Regions from separate parts of the Serratia proteamaculans genome, predicted to be linked through region 2. Evidence: predicted binding sites of a transcription regulator. Region 2 holds the regulator's gene; each other region holds the start of a gene.
The links. Region 2 encodes PurR, which represses purine synthesis genes. Its sites were predicted from a motif close to CANGCAAACGTTTGCNTG; they were not measured.
Positions count from the first base shown of each region.

Region 1: the regulator PurR is predicted to act here: its motif matches at 4,613-4,630, upstream of serA (phosphoglycerate dehydrogenase).
Region 3: the regulator PurR is predicted to act here: its motif matches at 5,712-5,729, upstream of glyA (serine hydroxymethyltransferase).

Region 1 covers NZ_OX461105.1:4,424,332-4,431,898, forward strand. Annotated here, with positions in the region: gene pepP (Xaa-Pro aminopeptidase) at 1-1,097, opposite strand, end outside; gene QOT07_RS20590 (YecA/YgfB family protein) at 1,158-1,736, opposite strand; gene zapA (cell division protein ZapA) at 2,057-2,386, shown strand; RNA gene ssrS (6S RNA) at 2,428-2,610, shown strand; gene QOT07_RS20605 (5-formyltetrahydrofolate cyclo-ligase) at 2,638-3,246, shown strand; gene serA (phosphoglycerate dehydrogenase) at 3,292-4,530, opposite strand; gene rpiA (ribose-5-phosphate isomerase RpiA) at 4,833-5,489, opposite strand; gene QOT07_RS20620 (LysR family transcriptional regulator ArgP) at 5,693-6,586, shown strand; gene QOT07_RS20625 (oxidative stress defense protein) at 6,827-7,558, opposite strand.
Region 2 covers NZ_OX461105.1:2,377,505-2,385,071, forward strand. Annotated here, with positions in the region: gene punR (DNA-binding transcriptional activator PunR) at 1-867, shown strand, start outside; gene purR (HTH-type transcriptional repressor PurR) at 864-1,889, opposite strand; gene cydH (cytochrome bd-I oxidase subunit CydH) at 2,213-2,302, shown strand; gene sodB (superoxide dismutase [Fe]) at 2,359-2,937, opposite strand; gene QOT07_RS11220 (C40 family peptidase) at 3,130-3,951, opposite strand; gene QOT07_RS11225 (Grx4 family monothiol glutaredoxin) at 4,367-4,714, shown strand; gene rnt (ribonuclease T) at 4,787-5,467, opposite strand; gene gloA (lactoylglutathione lyase) at 5,546-5,953, opposite strand; gene idi (isopentenyl-diphosphate Delta-isomerase) at 6,292-6,831, shown strand; gene nemA (alkene reductase) at 6,899-7,567, opposite strand, start outside.
Region 3 covers NZ_OX461105.1:4,123,974-4,131,540, forward strand. Annotated here, with positions in the region: gene csiE (stationary phase inducible protein CsiE) at 1-314, shown strand, start outside; gene QOT07_RS19185 (3-phenylpropionate MFS transporter) at 311-1,462, opposite strand; gene cdd (cytidine deaminase) at 1,616-2,044, opposite strand; gene QOT07_RS19195 (glutamine amidotransferase) at 2,046-2,789, opposite strand; gene QOT07_RS19200 (NupC/NupG family nucleoside CNT transporter) at 2,872-4,056, opposite strand; gene glyA (serine hydroxymethyltransferase) at 4,339-5,592, opposite strand; gene hmpA (NO-inducible flavohemoprotein) at 5,966-7,156, shown strand; gene QOT07_RS19215 (cytochrome c) at 7,322-7,567, opposite strand, start outside.

The sequences.
Region 1 (7,567 bases), 2.0 Mb from region 2:
GTACCGTAATGGCCGACATCATGCACATCCAGCCCCAGCCAGTGACCCAGGCCATGCATGTAGAACGGACGATGTGCCTGTTCGGCAATCAGCTGCTCGACTTCGCCTTTCAGGATCCCCAATTCCACCATCCCGGTAATCATGATGCGTACGACTTCATCGTTGACCACGCGGATGCTGATGCCCGGTTTGAACATCTCCAGCGCCCGTTGCAACGACGCCAACACGATGTCATACACTGCGCGCTGCGGTCGGCTGAATTTGCCGTTGACCGGGAAGGTGCGGGTGATGTCGCCAGCATAGCCTTTGTACTCGCAACCGGCGTCGATCAGCACCAAATCGCCATCGCGCAATTCACTTTCGTTCTCGGTGTAGTGCAGGATACAGGCGTTGTCACCGCCACCGACAATGGTGTTGTAAGACGGGTAGCGGGCACCGAAGCGGGTAAACTCATGATGAATTTCCGCCTCGAGCTGATATTCGAACATGCCGGGACGGCATTTCTGCATTGCACGGGTATGGGCCAGCGCGCTGATCTCACCGGCGCGACGCATAATCACCATCTCTTCCGATGACTTGAACAGGCGCATTTCGTGCAGCCACGGACGCCAGTCGGTCAGGGTTGCCGGTGCCTGCAGGTTCTGGCGGAAACCCTTGCGCAGCTTGTCCAGCGCAGCAAACAGGATTTGATCGGCATAGTCGTATTGGCCCTGCGCGTGGTAGATCACGTCCAGGCCATTGAGCAACAGGGGTAATTGGTCGTTGATTTCATCGAACGGCAGCGCGCGGTCCACACCCAGCTTCGCCGGGGCAGCCTCTTGGCCCAGACGGCGGCCAAACCAGGTTTCCGCCGTCAGATCGCGCACCCGGTTGAACAGCACGCTGTGGTTATGCATCTCGTCACTCTTCACCAGAATCAATACCGCGCCCGGCTCGTTGAAGCCGGTCAGGTACCAGAAATCGCTGTTCTGACGGTAAGGATATTCGGTATCTGCACTGCGCGTTGCTTCCGGCGCAGAGAAAATAATCGCCGCGCTGGCCGGAGCCATTTTCGCCAACAGCGCCTGACGGCGGTTGTTGAATTCCTGCTGAGTCATCACCTTCTCCTGAAATCAATCTGCCTGTGCTCACGGCCTCAAGGTCGTGAAATAGGATGTTTAGTGCAAGGTCGGTTTGGCATTTTCCGGCGCCGTCGGCTTGCGGCGAGTAAATTCGGTGTGGCACAAAATGGCCGCCATCCGCACATACTCCACCACTTCCTCCAGAGAGTGCTCAAGCTCTTCCTGGTCTTCATCTTCTTCATAACCGAGTTGGGCGATGTTACGCAGATCGTCGATCGCCTCACCCAGCTCGTCTTTCACCTGGGCCAGTTTCGGCTGCATCATGCCAAGGCCGAGCAGGAAATGGTTCACCCAGCCGCTCAACGCGTCGGCGCGATCAAACACGCTGACCGTTTCGCCTTCCGGCATCATCAGTTGGAACATGAAATCGTCGTCTTCCAGCGTTTCACGCGTAATTTCATGAAGTTGCTGAAGCGGCAAGCTTAGCGCCTGCGGGAAGGCCACGCCTTCATTAGTCAGATCATAGACCAGTGATTGCCAGCCGGCGTCACGGCTGCCACCGCACAACAGGCCACTGATCAGGCCGTGCATTTCTGCTGCGGTCAACGCCACCGCTTGCTGGTTAAGGGCAAGGGTCAAAGATTGGTAACTTGGAAATGTATTCTGTATAGACATGCGCATTCGTCATCGTTGGCAGGATAAGTTCGTGTTATGCTACCACCAAGGTCCGTCGCTGTGCCAGATAAGCACGACACCTCAGTGGCTAGTTATAATCGTGATGCGTCAGAATTCACACAGTACCGGAAGGGAACAAAATGAAGCTAAATACGCATTTTGAAACCCTTTTTTGACTGGTAATGTCTGTCGCGGTAGATTACAACCAGGTACTGAAAAAGGGGTTGTATCTTGGTACCGAGGTATATATAGTGGCGCCCGCTTTGGTGGCCCGGTAAGGGTAGACTGGGGCTGGCGCGAAATTTAGGCAGGAAGGTGGCATGTCTGCACAACCGGTAGATATTCAAATTTTTGGTCGCTCTTTAAGAGTCAATTGCCCGCCAGAACAACAAGATGCGTTGAACATGGCAGCGGTCGATCTTAACGAACGGTTGCAAGATCTTAAAGTTCGCACTAGAGTCACAAATACTGAGCAGCTCGTTTTCATCGCAGCATTGAATGTTTGTCACGAACTTGCTCAAGAACGGTTGAAAACCCGTGATTATGCGTCCAATATGGAACAACGCATTCGCATGCTACAACAGACCATTGAACAGGCTTTGCTTGAACAGGGTCGCATCTCTGAACGTCAGGATGCACAATTCGAATAACTTAAGTTGCTGAAATCCTGGATTTTGGCAATGAGTAAAAAATTTCTCTGAGATGTTCGCCAGCGGGCCAGTCCCCTGAGCCGATAATTAGTACCAACAGAATGTGATGATCCGCGATCGGTGTGCATGCTCGGCCCGCCGAGAAGCCTTAAGATTGCGACAGCACGTTCACCTTGAACCATGGGTTCAAGGGTTACAGCCTGCGACGGCATCTCGGAGATTCCCCTTCCTCAGCGGTAAGTGTGCTGACTATGTCTTTTCAAGCCCAGTATGCCCAACAGCGGCAAAACATCCGAAACCAAATCCGTCAACTTCGACGCGCCCTAACACCCGAACAACAAAATAATTTCGCCCTGCAGACGGCTGAACGCATCGCTGCACATTCGCGCATCCAGGCGGCACAAAGCATTGCGGTGTTTTTGTCGTTCGATGGCGAGCTCGATACCCGTCCGCTGATTGAACGGTTATGGCAGCAAGGCAAACAGGTTTATCTGCCGGTGTTGCACCCGTTTAGCCCCGGCAATCTGCTGTTCCTGCGCTATACCCCGGAAACGCCTCTGGTTAACAACCGCTTCAATATCCTTGAGCCACAGCTCGATGTGCGCAACGTCTTGCCGATCGGCTCACTCGACGTGGTGCTGACGCCACTGGTGGCGTTTGACAGTACGGGCCAGCGTTTGGGGATGGGTGGCGGTTTTTACGATCGCACTCTGCAAAACTGGCATCATCTCGGCCCCTACCCGATCGGGTTGGCACATGACTGCCAGCAGGTGGAACAGCTGCCGGTGGAACATTGGGATATCCCGCTGCCGGAGATCGTTACCCCATCGCAGAATTGGGTATGGCGGATAGCCGAATAGCAAAAGGCCGGATAAATCCGGCCTTGGTTGTTACAACGCGTTCAATCAGAGCAGCAAGCGAGCACGGATAGTGCCGGCAATCGCCTTCATACGTTGCAGTGCCGCGTCGGCACGTTCAGTTTCAGCTTCGATGTCGATCACCACGTAGCCGATTTCCGGACCGGTTTGCAGGTACTGCGCGGCGATGTTCACCCCTTCTTCAGCGAAGATCTGGTTAATCTGCGTCAGTACGCCAGGACGGTTTTCATGGATGTGCAGCAGACGGCTGGCATTAGGGCCATGCGCTGGCAATGACACTTCCGGGAAGTTAACCGCCGACAGGGTCGAACCGTTGTCGGAGTATTTCGCCAGCTTACCGGCCACTTCGTCACCGATGTTCTCCTGCGCTTCCTGAGTCGAACCGCCAATGTGTGGGGTCAGGATCACGTTGTCGAACTCGCACAACGGTGAGTTGAACGGCTCACTGTTGGTCGCAGGTTCTTCCGGGAAGACGTCGATCGCCGCACCGGCCAAATGCTTGCTGGCCAATACTTTGCACAGTTCAGGAATATCCACCACGGTACCGCGCGAGGCGTTGATCAGAATTGAGCCCGGCTTCATCAACGCCAGCTCTTCTGCACCCATCATATTCTTGGTCGACAGGGTTTCCGGCACGTGCAGCGTCACTACGTCGCTCATGTTGAGCAAATCGGACAGGTGGCGTACCTGTTGGGCATTGCCCAACGGCAGCTTGTTCTCGATATCGTAGAAGAACACTTTCATGCCCAGGCCTTCGGCCAGGATACCCAACTGGGTGCCGATATGGCCGTAGCCGATAATCCCCAGCTTCTTACCGCGCGCCTCAAACGAGCCCACGGCCAGTTTCTGCCATTCACCGCGGTGTGCCTTGGCGTTGGCGGACGGAATGCCGCGCAACATCAGCAGCAACTCGCCCAGCACCATTTCGGCCACGGATCGGGTATTAGAGAAAGGTGCGTTAAACACCGGAACGCCGCGCTTGGTCGCCGCCTTCAGATCAACCTGGTTAGTACCGATACAGAAACACCCTACCGCCACCAGCTTTTCTGCAGCGGCGAAAACTTCTTCGGACAGATGCGTACGCGATCGGATGCCGACGAAGTGAGCATCGCGGATCGATGCCTTAAGCGATTCGGTGTCTAACGCACCTTTGTGATATTCAATGTTGGTATATCCGGCTGCCAGCAGATTATCTACCGTGCTCTGATGAACCCCTTCCACCAACAGGAATTTAATCCTGTCTTTCTCCAATGATACTTTTGCCATTTACCCGACCCTATGTTCAGACTTCAGAAGCGGCTGTTGTGAAACAGCACGCATCCAACATAACAAAAATAACGCAGGCGGCAATACAAACGATTGCCCGCCCGTCAGGACAAGGCTCAGCGTTGTTGCTGGTTTCTGGCAGAAAATGCCATAGGGAAAGAAATAGGCAGAAGCTTCGTGGAGCTATCGCTCGTAATGTGACATATGTCACCAAATTTAGCGCTTTTAATAAAAGATATTTTAACCAGTGAATTATGCGGCCCGGTGGGATCCAAGACCGCATACCTGTAGAGGGTTCTACATTATCCGATGACCTTCACGCCATCAGGCGTGCCGACCAGCGCCACGTCGGCGCCACGGTTGGCAAACAGCCCCACGGTCACTACACCGGCGATGCCATTGATTTTATTTTCCAGCGCAATGGCATCGAGAATGCTGAGATTATGCACATCCAGGATCACGTTGCCGTTATCGGTCAGGACATTCTGACGATACTCCGGCAGTCCGCCCAGCTTCACCAGCTCACGCGCCACGTAGGAGCGCGCCATTGGGATCACTTCTACCGGCAGCGGGAATTTACCCAGCACGTCGACCTGCTTGGTGGAGTCGACAATACAGATAAACTTGCGCGCGATGGCGGCAATGATTTTTTCACGCGTCAGCGCAGCGCCGCCGCCTTTGATCATCTGCATCTGGCGGTTGATTTCATCCGCGCCGTCGACATAAATATCCAGCGAATCCACTTCGTTGCTGTCGAACACGTGGATACCGAGGCTTTTCAGCTTGGCAGTGGAGGCGTCGGAGCTGGACACCGCCCCTTCGATCTGGTGTTTGATCGAGCCGAGCGCGTCAATAAAGTGGGCGGCGGTCGAGCCGGTACCCACCCCGACGATGGTGCCCGGGGTCACGTAATCCAGCGCTGCCCAGCCAACCGCTTTTTTCAGTTCATCCTGCGTCATAATATGTCCATTGCCTCTGTACGAAAACGTGTGCGTATTATAGGGTAAATCGCTATTTTTCACTTAGGCAGGATCACACTTCTTCACCCTGAGCCGCATTTTTAGGCGCGCCGCGGCAAGATGGCCCGGTGATTTTCCACCTGTAAAACACCAGAGATGTGGCATAGTGCCAGTATCAATTTACTTTAAGGGATATCTTTCCGATGAAACGCCCAGACTATCGAACGCTACAAGCGCTGGACGCGGTGATCCGTGAGCGTGGCTTTGAGCGCGCCGCGCAAAAACTTTGCATCACACAATCGGCAGTATCCCAGCGCATCAAGCAGTTGGAAAACCTGTTTGGCCAACCGCTGCTGGTACGTACCGTGCCGCCACGTCCGACCGAACAGGGCCAGAAGCTGCTGGCGCTGCTGCACCAGGTGGAATTGCTGGAAGAAGAGTGGCTGGGCAACGACACCGGCATTGATACGCCGCTGCTGCTGTCGCTGGCGGTTAACGCCGACAGCCTGGCAACCTGGCTGCTGCCGGCGCTGAAGCCGGTGCTGACCGATTCTCCGATCCGTCTGAACCTGCAGGTAGAAGACGAGACCCGGACTCAGGAACGCCTGCGCCGCGGTGAAGTGGTGGGTGCGGTGAGTATCCAGCCGCAGCCGCTGCCAAGCTGTCTGGTGGACCAACTGGGCGCGCTGGATTATCTGTTTGTCGCCTCGAAAGGTTTTGCCGAGCGCTACTTCCCGAACGGGGTTACGCGCTCCGCGCTGCTGAAAGCGCCGGCGGTGGCATTCGACCATCTCGACGACATGCACCAGGCTTTCCTGCAGCAGAACTTTGATCTGTCGCCGGGTAGCGTGCCCTGCCATATCGTCAACTCATCGGAAGCCTTCGTGCAGTTGGCGCGTCAGGGCACCACCTGCTGTATGATCCCGCATCTGCAGATTGAGAAAGAGTTGGACTCGGGCGAACTGATCGATCTGACGCCAGGCCTGTTCCAGCGCCGCATGCTGTTCTGGCACCGCTTCGCGCCAGAGAGCCGCATGATGCGTAAAGTGACCGATGCCCTGCTCGAGCATGGTCGCCAGGTTCTGCGCCAGGATTAAATAGAAAAGGTTGCTGTTCAGGTTGTTTTTAAGCCCGAGATACCCGGGCCTAGCGCACCGAGGGTGCGCTCTCCCTAATAACGGGCTTTATCAGTAGTCTGAAAGACCCATCTTATACCCTAAATAATTGGAGTTGCATCAAGGCGGCCAAGGCAGGAGTCCCCAGGAGCTTACTCAAGTAAGTAACTGGGGTGACTGCCTGCAGCCAACACAGATGCAGCTTCAAGTATGACGGGTATATTATTGCGCCGCGTTGCGCTGCAACTCAAATACCACATCCACCTGATCGTCAAAGTGAATGCTTTGCTGTTCGTAGGTTTGCGCCGCGTCGCTTTCCGCCGCTGCACCCGCCGATTTATACATGCGTGCTACCGGCATCGGCTGGTAGTTGGCAACGTGATAACGAATGCTGTAAACCGGCCCCAGCTTGGCGTTAAAGCCTTTCGCCAATGAAGCCGCCTGCTGAGTGGCGTTCTCGATGGCTTTCTGACGCGCCTGCTCACGGTAAACGTCCGGTTTCGCCACGCCCAGCTCAACGGCGCGGATCTCATTCAGGCCGGATTTCAACGCGCCGTCCAGCAGCTCGTTCAACTTATCCAACTGACGCAGCGTCACCTGCACCTGACGTACCGCACGGTAGCCTTTCAGCACCGACTCACCGGTTTTCAGGTAGTCATATTCCGGCTGGGTGCGCAGGTTGGCGGCGCTGATGTCTTTCCTCTCAATGTTATTTTTCTGCAGGAAATCAAAATATTGCGCTACGCGCTCATCAACCTGCTTTTTCGCCTGTGCGGCGTCTTTGGAAGAGACGCTGACCTCGATCGCCAGGGTGGCGATATCAGGCGTCGCGTCAACGCTGGATGTGCCCGAGGTCACCACGTGTGGCCCTTCCGGCACTTCTGCCGCTTGCAGCGCCAGAGGTAACGTCCCTAATCCAACCATTGCGGCCATAGCCAATGCTTTAAGCTTCACAGTGTCTCC
Region 2 (7,567 bases):
CACCGTGTACCCTCGGCGATAAGTTATACCGTGCGACAACTGGAGCAATGGCTGGCGGTACCGCTGTTTGAGCGCCGTCATCGCGACGTGGAGCTGACCCCGGCCGGCGTGTTGTTTGTTCAGGATGCGCGCATTGTCATCAAAAAAATGCTCGACACCCGTCGACAGTGTCAGCAGGTGGCTAACGGCTGGCGTGGCCAGTTGAAAATTGCCGTGGACATCATTGTTAAACCTCAGCGCTGTCGCCAACTGGTGCTGGATTTTTACCGCCATTTCCCCGACGTTGAACTGATGGTGCAACCGGAGGTGTTTAACGGTGTGTGGGATGCGCTGGTGGATGGGCGTGCCGATATGGCGATTGGGGCGACGCGGGCAGTGCCGGTCGGCGGCGGGTATGCTTTTCGCGATATGGGGGATATGCGCTGGTTGTGCGTGGTCAGCCCGCAGCATCCGCTGGCGGCGCTGGAAGGGCTGCTGAACGACGATCAGCTTCGGCCTTTCCCATCGCTGTGTCTGGAAGATACCTCACGCAACCTGCCCAAACGAGTCACCTGGACGCTGGACAACCAACGGCGGTTGGTGGCGCCGGACTGGGCCTCGGCGTTGGATTGCCTGTGTGCAGGCCTGTGCGTCGGCATGATGCCTGCGCATCAGGCATTGCCGTTGGTGCAGCGCGGGGAACTGGTGGCGTTGCAGTTGCAACAGCCGTTTCCGGCCAGCCCTTGTTGCCTGACCTGGCAGCAGAATACGCCATCACCGGCGATGGCCTGGCTGTTGGACTACCTGGGGGACAGTGAAACCTTGAATCAGGAATGGTTAAGCGAAGTGACGCCGGAAACCGCAGAGGCTTCCGGCGCTAACGACTAGCGGCGGTAATCGATGAAAGGGCCGTCAGCGACCGAGCGGCGCTCAACCAGCTTGGGATGCACTTCAATCACCTGCGACTCTTCGCGCTTGCTGATGATACGGTCCAGCAACATGGTGAATGCCATCTCACCCAAACGCTCTTTCGGTTGATGAATGGTGGTCAGCGCCGGGGTGAAATAGCGGGCGTTACGTACGTTATCGTAGCCAATCACCGAGATGTCCTGCGGTACGCGCAGCCCAAGTTCATCGGCGGCGCAGATCGCACCCATCGCCATGATATCGCCACCGCAGAATACCGCGGTCGGGCGATGCTTCTGCGACAATATCTGGTGCATGGCCTTGTAGCCGGATTCTGGCTCAAAGTCACCCTGGACAATCCATTCGTCGCGAACTTCGATATTGGCTTCTTCCATGGCCTTTAAAAAGCCCTGATGGCGGCCGCCACCGGTATTACGCGCCAACTGACCCGGAATGGCGCCGATATCACGGTGGCCGCGCTCGATCAGATAACGCCCGGCCAAATAGCCACCTTCGAAGGCATTATCGATAATGGTATCGGTAAAATCACCGCGCGCGGTACCCCAGTCCATCACCATCATTGGGATGTTGCGATAGTCTTCCAGCATGCCGAGCAATTGGTCCGGGTATTCCGAACACATGACCAGCAGACCATCGACGCGTTTTTGTGCCAACATCGCCAGATAGGCACGCTGTTTGTCCAGATTGTTGTGCGAGTTACACAGGATCAGCGTATAGCCTTTGCTGTAGCAACTGTTTTCCACCGCCTCGATCACTTCGGCAAAGTAGGGGGCTTCGCTGGAGGTCGCCAGCAAACCAATCGATTTGGTGTGATTGACCTTCAGGCTACGCGCCACGGCGCTGGGTGAATAGTGCAGCTCTTTAATCGCGGCAGCCACGGCCGTTTTTGTCTCTTCGGCGACGAAACGAGTCTTATTGATGACGTGCGAAACGGTGGTGGTGGAAACGCCAGCGCGTTTGGCCACATCTTTAATCGTTGCCATGTAAAGAATGACTCCTGAACTCACATGTTGCAGCATGTAAGTGTGATGTTAATCGTTTGCCTGCGTAGATCCTTCTCCAAAGAAGCGAAAACTGAGTTTTTAGTGTGTTGAAGTCGTCAGCGCTTGGTCAGGAGGGGCATTTTGCCGGTACACAGTTGTGAACTGCGAATTTTGTCCCATATTGAACAAAAGGGGAAGAGGTAATCGATATAATAAACCGGGAAATGATAACAAGATTTTATTGGCTAACTGTGTGAAAATGGTTTGACGCATTAATTGTGTGCCTTTTACCCTTGGGAAACCCAATCTGAAAAGGAGTTGTAATGGATACCGATCTGAAAATGTCACTGTTCACCACCGTCTGTGCGCTGGCCGTGATTATTGCTTTCAGCTTCACCGCTGCTTTGAACTGATCCCCTTAAGTAAAACAGGCGCAGCCCGCTGCGCCTGATTGCTCTTTCCCTCAGCTTTACGCCAGGTTTTTCTCCACAAATGCCCAGTTAACCAGCGCCCAGAAGTTTTCCAGGTAGGCCGGCCGCGCATTGCGGTAATCGATGTAGTAGGCGTGTTCCCAAACGTCGACGGTCAGCAGCGGTTTATCTTCACCGGTCAACGGTGTAGCCGCGTTCGAGGTGTTAACAATAGCCAGTGAACCATCCGGCTTTTTCACCAGCCAGGTCCAGCCTGCGCCAAAGTTTTTCACTGCGGCATCGCTAAATTGTTCCCTGAAGGCAGCGAAAGAACCAAAAGCCTGATTGATCGCCGTTGCCAGTTTGCCCTGAGGCTCACCGCCGCCTTGTGGCGACAAACAATGCCAATAGAAGCTGTGGTTCCACACCTGTGCAGCATTGTTGAAGATGCCGCCGTCTGAGGCCTTAATGATCGCTTCCAGCGATAGTCCTTCAAACTTGCTGCCTTTCAACAGATTGTTCAGGTTAACCACGTAGGCGTTGTGGTGCTTGCCATAGTGGTATTCCAGGGTTTCTGCGGAAATGTGCGGCTCGAGGGCATTTTTTTCATAGGGTAATGCGGGCAGTTCAAACGACATTGCTTTCTCCTTTTACAGTGCCAACCTGAATCAGAACAACCAACAACAGATTGACCTGCTTTTATTGTGGGTATTTAGCTTAGCAATTTTCGCGCTGAAATACAGGGGGAATGGCAAAGGATTAGTTGCAGCATCGAGAGTTTGGGGAAACGCTCAGGGGAGAGCGGCTGGCAGGGCCAGCCGCAAAGGCAATTATCGAATGGTTTTCGGTGTCACTACCCGACGTGCGCCAATGTAGTGGTTTTGCCAGTAATCGTTGTCGAGCTGGCTGATGCGGATTTCTTCACCGGTACGCGGTGACTGAATGAATTTACCGTTGCCCAGATAAACCCCAACATGGTCTGCCACGCCGCGGTTGTTAATCCGGAAGAACACCAGGTCGCCGCTTTCCAATTCATTTTTCTTGATCGGCGCGGCGTCGCGCAGGTGGTACATCTCGTTGGCGGTACGTGGCATTTTGATTTTCACCACGTCTTTATAGGCGTAATAAATCAGGCCGCTGCAGTCAAAACCGGTTCTCGGTGAGGTGCCGCCCCAACGATAGGGCTTACCCATCTGATCCATCAGCTTGGCCATCGCGGTTTGCTTGGCATGCTGGTAGCGTTTCTTGTGCGCCGGGGTAAGTTTCAGCGGCTTCTCGTCACGAACCAATTTGGCGGTGGCCATACCGGCTTCGCGGTGGCGGCCATAGCCTTTTTTGTAACCCTTTTTCGGCGGGGTCACTTTAATCTTGGCGACTTTATGAGTTTTGTTTTTCGATTTGGCGCTAACAATCTTTTTAGCGGTTTTTTCTGTTTTGGTTTTGGAAACCTTGGCAGTTTTCTGTGGGGTGGTGACTTTTACTTTTTTGCTGCTGGCTTTAACCGCTTTCTTTTTCTTGCGGTCATCCGGTCGGGCTTCGTTTACGTGGCTCTTACGCTGCTCGGCGGCAACACGAGACTGCGGCGCAGCATGCGCCAGATTAAAGAATAGCTGTGTAAACAACAGCACAAAAAGCGTAAGAATTAAACGCATGTCGACGTTACCAACCTTGGCCCCGGAACAGATATCGAAAGAATGACAGTATTCCCGAATTTCGCCATATAAAACAGCGAAGAACTCATAAATGATAATCCATATTGTGAGAAAACGTTAATAGCATTTTTTCTGCTGAAAAATCAAACTGTTGGTGTATAAAAAATCAACAATGACCGTCACTGGATTTATTAAACGTCGTGTTTTGATGAAAAAATATATTAGTGAAATAGCCAGATTAAAAATGTTATTCTGCGCATATGTTTTGACCGGAAAGGCCTTGCCGGCGAGACGCGACTGACAACCAAGGAATGCCCCTGCAAAAGATGGCGTTTTCTTGCGACTGTTCCAGCCGCTACAATAGCCAGTGTGATGCATGTTGTAGCCATGAGATTTGGCTTGAGGAAGCAATATAATGACGACGACGATTGAAAAAATTCAGCACCAGATCACTGAGAACCCAATTCTGCTGTATATGAAAGGTTCACCGAAATTGCCAAACTGCGGTTTCTCAGCGCAAGCTGTGCAGGCGCTGTCTGCCTGTGGCGAACGTTTTGCTTACGTTGATATTCTGCAGAACCCGGACATCCGCTCCGAGTTGCCGAAATACGCTAACTGGCCGACGTTCCCACAGCTGTGGATAGACGGTGAGCTGGTTGGCGGCTGTGATATCATCATGGAAATGTATCAGCGCGGCGAATTGCAGCAGCTGATCAAAGAAACGGCAGAGAAATACAAACAGCAGGAAGACCAGCAGCCTTAATCGGCTCGGTTCTATTGTTGGAAGTCATCGGGCGGTGCCAGCTAATACTGGGCCGCCCGATTTTTTTGTATCTTAGTCGGTATTACTGGCCGCCAATGGCCAGCCACCAAGGCGTTTCCAGCGGTTAACCAGTTCGCAGAACAACTGAGCGGTTTGCTCGGTATCATACAGCGCCGAATGCGCCTGGGCGCTATCGAACGGGATATCGGCGGCAATGCAGGCTTTGGCCAGCACCGTCTGCCCCAGCACCAGCCCACTCAACGCCGCGGTATCAAAGGTGGCGAAGGGGTGGAAAGGGTTGCGTTTCAGGCTGGCGCGCTCTGCGGCAGCCATCAGGAAGCTGTGATCGAAATTGGCGTTATGCGCCACAATGATCCCCCGGTTACAGCCACGATCCTTAATCCCCTTGCGCACCGCTTTAAAAATAGCGTGCAGGGCATCGTGTTCACTGACCGCACCGCGTAGCGGATTACTCGGGTCGATACCGTTAAAGGCCAACGCTTCCGGCTGTAGGTTGGCGCCTTCAAAAGGCTCCACATGAAAATGCAGGGTTTCGTCCTGTTGTAACCAGCCGTCTTCATCCATTTTTAACGTAACGGCGGCAATTTCCAGCAGTGCGTCAGTCTTGGCATTAAATCCGGCGGTTTCTATATCTATTACTACAGGGTAAAACCCACGAAAACGGCCACTCAGGGCGTTAAGATCACTTTTTTCGGCCATCAGTTTCTTATCTTCATCGAATACAGCGCGCATTATGGCAAATTTTGCGCCCGGTTGCAGGCGGTTATCACGCGGAAAAAACAGGGGCGCAGAAAGCGCCCCTGATTGACCTTAGTGGCCGAGGCCATGGCCGGCGTGTTTGTTCTCGATCAGTTCGATTTTATAACCGTCCGGATCTTCAACAAAGGCGATAACCGTGGTGCCGCCCTTGACCGGACCGGCTTCGCGGGAGACCTTGCCACCGGCGTTACGGATGCTGTCACAGGTGGCGGCAACATCGTCAACCCCCAGCGCCAGGTGGCCGAACGCGGTGCCCATTTCGTAACTGTCGGTGCCCCAGTTATAGGTCAGTTCAATCACTGCACCTTCGCTTTCATCGGTATAGCCTACAAACGCCAGCGAGTACTTGTATTCCGGGTTCTCGCTGGTGCGCAGCAAGCGCATGCCTAATACCTTGGTATAGAAGTCGATGGAGCGCTGCAGGTCACCGACGCGGATCATGGTATGGAGTAAGCGCATAATTCCTCTGATTGGATGTGCCGTTGCCAATGGCGGATGGATTGAAGCGAAATCCAGTATAGCGTTGCCGCATAAGGGATTTCAATGTATGCCAAGGCAGGGCGCACAATACTATAGTGACGTTGTCACTCAATGGTCGGGTAAGACAGCAGCAACCGCACACTTTGTCGCCGTGCACAGTTTGGAAATAGGTACTATAACCCCTGCAAGGAACAGCGCGTCACGATAACGATATAGAGCCCGGATTGGACTGGGTTAATGTATAAATTTGGATCGGATTAATATGACGGTTTATTTTTTCAGTGCGGGGACATCGCGTTTGCCGAAGGAGTCGCTTAATGGATGAAATGCTCATTCTGGTGGATGCCGATGATAACTCCATTGGTTCGCAAACCAAAACGCTGGTACATCAGCAGGGGTTGTTGCACCGGGCGTTTTCAATTTTTATCTTTGATAGCCAGGGCCGCCTGCTGTTGCAACAGCGTGCTTTCAGTAAGTATCACTCGGCCGGACTATGGACCAACAGTTGCTGTGGCCACCCGCGCTGGGGAGAGGTAACGCTTGCCGCGGCTCAGCGCCGATTGCAGGAAGAGATGGGGTTTAGCAGTGAGTTGCAGCAGGTTTCCAGCTTCACCTATCACGCTGCGGTGCCCGGCGATTTAATTGAGCACGAGTTCGATCATATCTACGTCGGTTTATTTGACGGCGAACCGCAGGCGGCGCCTGAAGAAGCACACAGCTGGTTGTGGATGGATATTCAGCAATTAACGGATGATATAACGCGCAACCCGGAAAAGTTTACCGTTTGGTTTCGCACGATAATGAATAATCTTGATGCCAATGAAATACAGCGTTGGGCGAGGTTGGCTGTGAAGTAACTGACCGATAACCCAGACGGCAAAAAGCCCGCAGGTATAGGTACACCGGCGGGCTTTTGTATTTTACTTACAGCGTTGGGTAGTCGGTATAGCCTTCAGCACCGCCGCCGTAGAAAGTTTCCGGCTTAGGTTCGTTCAGTTCAGCATTTTGTTTGAAGCGTTCAACCAGATCCGGGTTGGCGATATAGCTGCGGCCAAAGGCCACGGCATCGATAAAGCCTTTATTGATCAACTCTTCCGCTTTTTCGGCGGTGTAAGCGCCAGCCCCGACAATCACCCCTTTAAAGTGGGCGCGTACCGAATCACGGAAGGCGTCGGAATAAGGCTTGCCACCGGCCCAGTCAGGTTCGGAAATATGCAGGAAAGCGATGTTGCGCTTGTTCAGTTCTTCCACCAGATACAGCGCGGCATCTTCCTGATCTTCACCGTTGTCCAGGCCGTTGAACGGGCCCAGTGGGGAAATACGGATGCCAATGTGTTCTGAGCCCCATTCCGCGATGGTGGCGTCAACCACTTCCAGCGTCAGGCGCGTGCGGTTTTCGATGCTGCCGCCATATTGGTCGGTGCGCTGGTTAGACGCCGGAGCCATAAACTGGTGCAGCAGATAGCCGTGTGCGGCGTGCAGTTCGACAAAATCGAAACCGGCCTCACGTGCGTTGGCGGTTGCCTGACGGAAATCATTAATGATGCCTGGGATCTCTTCGGTTTCCAGTGCACGTGGGGTAGAGGTAGGTAC
Region 3 (7,567 bases), 1.7 Mb from region 2:
CCATCAGTTTCGGTGCCTGGTTGATGCAGGGCAATGCGTTGCAGGAAAAGCAGGTGTTATTGCTGACGCTGGACAACCCGCAATTGGAAGAGGAAGTGGAATATCAGATCCGTGAATTAACGCTACTGCCGTTGAACATCAAATATTTGCCGCTGCGCGACTATCTGCACTCCGGTGCACCGCAAGGTGTCACATTGGTGATCACCCCTTATGCAACTGCGCACGCTGAACCGCAACCGCCGCTGATTTATACCGAATTGCCGTTAGAGCGCCAGCAGCGCAAAGCCATCCGTGCGCTGCTGGAAACCTCTTAACGACTGTCGCTGACTGCAACCGCCGGCGGGCGGATAAACAGCGCCGGCACCACCACGGCCGCCATCACCCAGAACACCCCCCCCTGCAGATGCTCAAACAGGAAGCCGGCGATCACCGTCATAATCGCAATGCCGCCGCCCATCGCCAGCGCCGAGTAGACCGCCTGCAGTCGGATCACTTCCGGCCCCTTGCGCGCGGCGATAAAGCGCATCGCTGCCAGATGGCAAACGGTAAAGGTGCCACAGTGCAGAATTTGGATCACCAGCAACCACCCCAGTTCGGTGCTACTGGCCATCAGGCCCCAGCGCAGGATCCCGCAGCAGGCGGAGAGCAGCAGCAGATTGCGTGCATTCCAGCGACGGAACAGGAAATTGCTGCTGGCGAAAATAATCACTTCCGCCACCACGCCCAGCGACCACAAGTAGCCAATGGTCGAAGCTGAATAGCCCGCTTCCTGCCAGTAGATAGAACCGAAACTGTAATAACCGGCATGTGCGCCCTGCAACAGGGTTACGCACAACAGGAAGCGCCAGACAGGCCCTTCCTTAAGCATCTCCCACAGTGAACGGTCGGCTTCGCTATGGGTCCGCGCCTCGCCCTGTGGCATCACGCTTGGTTTCAGCATCATGCCCAACAGCATCACCAGTATGCTGATGATCAGGCTGTAGAGGATGGCGTTATGGCCCCAGACGGAAACCATTTGCCCGGTCAGCGCCGAGCCAATCACAAACGCCAGCGAGCCCCATAGCCTGACCCGGCCGTAATCCAGGGTAATTTGTTTTTGCCAGGTGCCGGCCAGCGCATCGGTCAGCGGTACCAGCGGCGAAAAGAACAGGTTGAAGCCGGCGATCACCAACATCATCCAGCCCCAGCCGTTGCCAAAGCAGAACCCAATGGCAAAAGCCAGCGTCAGTAACGCCAACAGGCGTAATGCCGTCACCAGATGAGAGGGATCTTTTACCCGAGGGGCAATCAACAAACTACCGAGGAAGCGCGCAACCAGACCGGCGCCGAGCAGAATACCGATGGTTTCAGGCGGTATGCCTTCACCTTTTAACCAAACGCCCCAAAAAGGTAAGAAGATGCCGTAAGAAAAGAAATAGGTGAAATAACTGAGAGCTAGCCAACGCGTAGATTGCAGAACCATGATCCCTCCGGTGTGAGGGCGATACTTTGACAGAGGTCACATTGGCTAGCAATGTTCATTCACCTTCAAAGGGATAGAGTGCAATGCAGTTCACAGTTTATGCCCGGAATCAGGGCGCAACTTGCAGCGCCCCTATGACGGAGGGTCGGCGATTTACCCTAATAAATGGTCCGGACCGAACCCAAAGGGGAAAAGCTCCGAGATGTCGTGTACGTAGTATTCATCCAGGCTGTTGGCAATAATAACCCTGGTGTCCTTGCCAAACTCATAGATCATTTGACGACACACACCGCATGGCCCGGAATAGCCTTTAGCCTTGCTTTCACCCTCTCTGGGACCACCGATCACCACAATCATTTCAAAACTGCGCTCGCCTTCAGAAACGGCTTTTAAAATAGCAACGCGTTCTGCGCAGGTGGTGGGCGAATAGGAAACAGATTCGACATTACAGCCGCTGTACACCTTACCGCTCTTGGTCATCAATGCCGCACCCACGGTAAAATTAGAATAAGGGGCATAGGAAAACTCCCTGGCTCGGGAGGCCGCAGCAATCATTTCTTGTATCTTGGTTTTGTCATCCATTTCAATTTCTCCTTTTGATTGAATTCATTAAATTGCACCAGAAGGCGGTATAGTTTTCCCACTGCATAAATTGCGGTCCGCCCCAATGTGGCGAACAATCACTGGCAAAACAGGCAACATGCCCCTTCTGATACTTGCCAACCACCAGCAAGGGGTCACCGTTAATCTCGGCTAATGTTTCGCTGCCAGGTTTGGCAATAAATTTGTTATATCCCAGCAAAATCGGCCATTCATTTAAATCACGGGTGATCTCATGACTGTGGCTCAGCGTGAGTGGTTTACAGCCTTGCGGTAATTCAATACGGTCGTCATGGTCTAACATTTCAACCGGCAACACTTCGGCAAGGAGGGTGTTTTTATAATTTGCTTTAGCCTCTATACCGGTAAAGGAAAGATAACCGCCTATCATTAATGCTCCGCCCCCCATGGCGACATAGTCTTTTATCAATGACAGGGCATTGGCCATCACCTCCATTTTATAAAAGGTTTTATTTTGCAATAAGAAGGTATTGCTGCCGATATCGCTAATCACGACAGCATCATAAATTAGCAGTTCGTCCAACGTTTGCGGAAAGGCAGTTTGCACGGTATGCGCCGGCATATAATCGATAGTCATCCCCGCGCCGCGTAAACAGGACAACAGATACTCCGCGCCCTCTTCATATTTACTCGATGTAAAACTGTCAAAGCCTTTAGAGTGGATCATGTGAATATGCCATGACTCACCAATAAACAAAACCCTCATGGTAATACCTCATTATGTCTGTCGATTTTAAACTCTGTCGGAAAGAAATAACTTCTGGCCTGGAAAGAGGCTAGCTGGCGTTTTAAATAACTAATCCGGCTACCGCTGCCGATAAAAAACTCACCAGCGTTGAGCCATACAGCAGTTTCAGACTGAAACGGGAAACCACATTCCCCTGTTGCTCATTCAGTGCTTTAATCGCCCCCGCCACAATGCCCACCGAGGTGAAGTTGGCAAAGGAGATCAGGAACACCGACAAGATCCCTTCAGCGCGTGGCGACAACGCAGCTTTGATTTGTTGCAAGTCAGTCATGGCGACAAACTCGTTGGCCACAATTTTGGTCGCCATGATGCTGCCAACCTGCTGCGCTTCATGAGCCGGTACGCCAAGGATCCAGGCAAAAGGATAAAGCAGATAGCCCAGTAATCCTTGGAAGCTGATGCCAAACAGGCTGCTAAACAACGCATTGATGGCAGCGATCAGGGCAATAAACCCCAATAACATCGCTGCAATGATTACTGCTACCTTAAAGCCGGCGAGAATATATTCGCCCAGCATTTCAAAGAGGCTTTGTCCGCGATGCAGATCCTGCATCTGAACTTCTTCTTCCAAATCGACGCGATAGGGATTAATCAGTGACAGCACAATAAACGTGCTAAACATATTCAGAATCAATGACACCACGACATATCGGGCATCAACCATATTGATATAGGCGCCGACCATAAACACCGAGACGGTTGACATTGCAGTAGCCGCCATGGTGTAGATACGGTTTTCAGACATCTTGCCCAGCACATCTTTATAGACGATAAAGTTCTCCGACTGCCCAAGCAATAATGCACTGACGGCATTAAAAGATTCCAGCTTGCCCATACCGTTGACTTTGGACAATACCGTCCCCACCACCCTAATAATAATCGGCAATAGATTGATATGCTGAATAATACCGATCAATGCAGAAATAAAAATAATCGGGCATAACACATTAAGGAAGAAGAATGCCAACCCTTGCGCTCGCATTCCACCAAATAAGAAATCGGTGCCTTCGCCGGCAAACAGCATCAACCCATTGAACACCGTAGAAACCTGTGCGGTAAAGCCGGTGCCAATATCAGAACGGAGAAATAGCCAGGCGAGTAAGACTTCTATCACCAGCAGCTGGATAATATAACGAACCTTAATTAACTTTCGGTTATGGCTCACCAGCAATGCCATTACCGTTACTAACAGACAAGAGAGAGCAAAATGAATAACCTGCGTCATACGACACTCCATAGTATAATAATCGTCCTTTATTAAGGTATACCATGAGAGTAAATAACAATCATATAGACGCACATCACATAACACGCCCTCAGCACAATGCAATTAATTAAAAGGCGATAAATATCACAGCCTGTTGTTATTAAATATATTAATAACTAATATTAATGACGGAAACATATATACGACGTTGGATCTACCACCGTCGACAGCAGGTAAAAAAAAACCGGTCACCTAAGTGACCGGCATGACGCCTGAGCGTTTTTTAGCGAGAAAGCGGAATTATGCGTAAACCGGCAGGCGGGCGCAGATATCCAGTACTTTCTTCTTGGTGCGTTCGATGGTGGCTTCATCATTGATGTTGTCCAACACATCACAGATCCAGCCGGCCAGTTCACGCACATCAGCTTCTTTAAAGCCGCGGCGAGTCACAGCCGGAGTACCGATACGCACACCGGAGGTGACGAACGGGCTCTTGGGATCGTTTGGCACGCTGTTTTTGTTCACGGTGATGTTGGCACGGCCCAGGGCTGCGTCAGCTTCTTTACCGGTCAGGTTCTTGTCAACCAGGTCCAGCAGGAACAGGTGGTTATGGGTGCCACCGGAAACCACTTTGTAGCCGCGTTGCAGAACCACTTCCACCATAGCTTTGGCGTTATCGGCCACTTGCTGCTGGTAAATCTTGAACTCAGGCTCCATCGCTTCTTTCAGCGCCACCGCTTTACCGGCGATCACGTGCATCAGCGGGCCGCCCTGACCACCAGGGAACACGGCGGAGTTCAGCTTTTTATACAGATCTTCATCACCGCCTTTCGCCAGGATCAGGCCGCCGCGCGGACCCGCCAGGGTTTTGTGGGTGGTGGTGGTCACGATATGCGCGTGAGGGACCGGGTTCGGATAAACGCCGGCGGCAATCAGGCCCGCAACGTGCGCCATGTCAACAAACAGGTAGGCGCCGATGCTGTCGGCGATTTCACGCATTTTTGCCCAATCAACGATACCGGAGAAGGCAGAGAAGCCGCCGATGATCATTTTTGGTTTATGAGTCTGTGCCTGTTTAGCCAGATCTTCGTAGTCGATTTGACCTTTTTCGTCGATGCCGTAAGGCACCACGTTATACAGTTTGCCGGACAGGTTAACCGGAGAACCGTGGGTCAGGTGGCCACCGTGCGCCAGGTTCATCCCCAGAATGGTATCGCCCGGCTGCAGCAGCGCGGTATAAACGGCGAAGTTCGCCTGGGAACCGGAGTGTGGCTGAACGTTGGCGTAATCAGCACCGAACAGCTCTTTGGCACGGTCGATTGCCAGTTGCTCAACGATATCCACATATTCGCAGCCGCCGTAATAACGCTTGCCCGGATAACCTTCAGCGTATTTGTTGGTCAACTGGGAACCCTGAGCCTGCATTACGCGCGGGCTGGTGTAGTTCTCAGATGCAATCAGCTCAATGTGCTCTTCCTGACGCACCACTTCTTGCTCCATTGCACGCCACAGTTCGGCATCGTAATCAGCAATGTTCATTTCACGCTTTAACATCCGGCTTCTCCTGACTTAAATCGGCTAACTAAAAAATCACCAAATAACTACCCGGTTGGGTTCTGGCCCACAGTGTAAACTGTTTCGCCCCACTGAGGATAGGCCTTGACAGAGGTTTTTACGCAAACGATTGGCATTAGGCGCAGCAAGGCTTTGATCCGATAAACCACCCCATTCGACAACGGACTTTTACTCATACTGAGCATGCGGTTTTTTCATGTTCTGTGAGCAAGATCGTCGCTTAACGACCCCGCAACAAAAACAGGGGTATTTACAGCCAAGGCAGAAACCGTTAGGATGCGTTAAAACCTAAAGATGCATTTAAAATGCATCATTTAAATATTCCAATAATGATCGACCAAGGAGCGCTACCATGCTGGATAGCCAAACCATCGCCACCGTAAAATCTACCATTCCCCTGCTGGCCGCTACCGGGCCGAAACTGACTGCCCATTTCTACGATCGCATGTTCGAGCACAATCCTGAGTTAAAAGATGTGTTCAATATGAACAACCAGCGCAATGGCGATCAGCGTCAGGCGCTGTTCGACGCGATCTGTGCCTATGCCGCGAATATCGAAAATCTGGCGGCGTTGCTGCCGGCGGTAGAACGTATTGCTCAGAAGCACACCAGCCTGAATATTCGGCCGGACCAATACCAGATTGTTGGCGGTCATCTGCTGGCTACCCTGGATGAAATGTTCAGTCCGGGCCAGGAAGTGCTGGATGCCTGGGGTAAGGCTTACGGCGTGTTGGCGGATGTATTTATCCAGCGCGAAGGCCAGATTTATCAGGCCAGCGAAACGGCCGATGGTGGCTGGCGTGACCTGCGCGCATTCCGCATCGTCAAAAAACAGCCACAGAGCGAGGTGATTTGCAGCTTCGTGTTGGCACCGGTTGACGGTGGCAAGGTGATCGACTTCAAACCGGGTCAATACCTGGCGGTCTACATCAAGCACGACAGCATGGAAAACCAGGAAATTCGCCAATACTCACTGACCACCTCACCGAATGGCGAATACTATCGCATTGCGGTAAAACGTGAAGATCAGGGTAAGGTATCGAACTTCCTGCATCAGCAAGCCAAAGAAGGCGACGTGATTTATCTCGCTCCGCCGCACGGGGATTTCTTCCTCGAAGCACAGCCGGAAACCCCGGTGGCGCTGATCTCCGCCGGTGTCGGCCAAACGCCAATGCTCGGCATGCTCAATACCTTGCACGATAACCAGCACCCTGCGGACGTACACTGGTTGCACGCAGCGGAAAACGGCAGCGTTCACGCCTTTGCCGATGAAGTGGCAAACATCGCCGACCGCATGCCAAACCTGAGCCGCCACGTCTGGTACAACCAACCGGGCGTCAATGATGTGGAAGGCCGTGACTACCAGAGCCGTGGCCTGATGAACCTCAGTGCTCTGCGCGAAACGCTCAGCACGCCGCAGATGCATTACTACTTCTGTGGGCCGGTGCCGTTTATGCAGCATGTGGGCAAGCAGTTGCTGGAGATGGGTGTAGAAGCCGAACGCATCCACTACGAATGCTTCGGCCCGCATAAGGTTCTGTAATTAAAAGGGGCGCGACCTGGTGCCGCGCCCTCAGATGGCTGATAATGCTCGTTATTAGGGAGAGCGTGCCGAAGGGGTCGTAGCAGCTTTAGCTGCCGGAGCGCCCCTCGGTGCGCTAGGCCCGAGTATCTCTATCTAATAAACAGCTCAACCCGCGCCCTTCTGTTATTTCTCCGCCAGCTTACGTGTCTCTTGAACCTGCTGCGCCGTAACCGGTGCCGCCTGGTTGCCCCAGCTTCCCCGTAAATAACTCATCAGATCGGCGGCCTGTTGATCGTTCAACGTCCAGGCGTAACCCGGCATGGCGATTGCCGTGGCATGTTGGGTGATTGGCGTATGCGCCCCTTCCAGCACCACGCGCAGCGCAGTTAACGGGTTTTCCGCCGTGACCGTTGCGTTACCCGCCAGTGC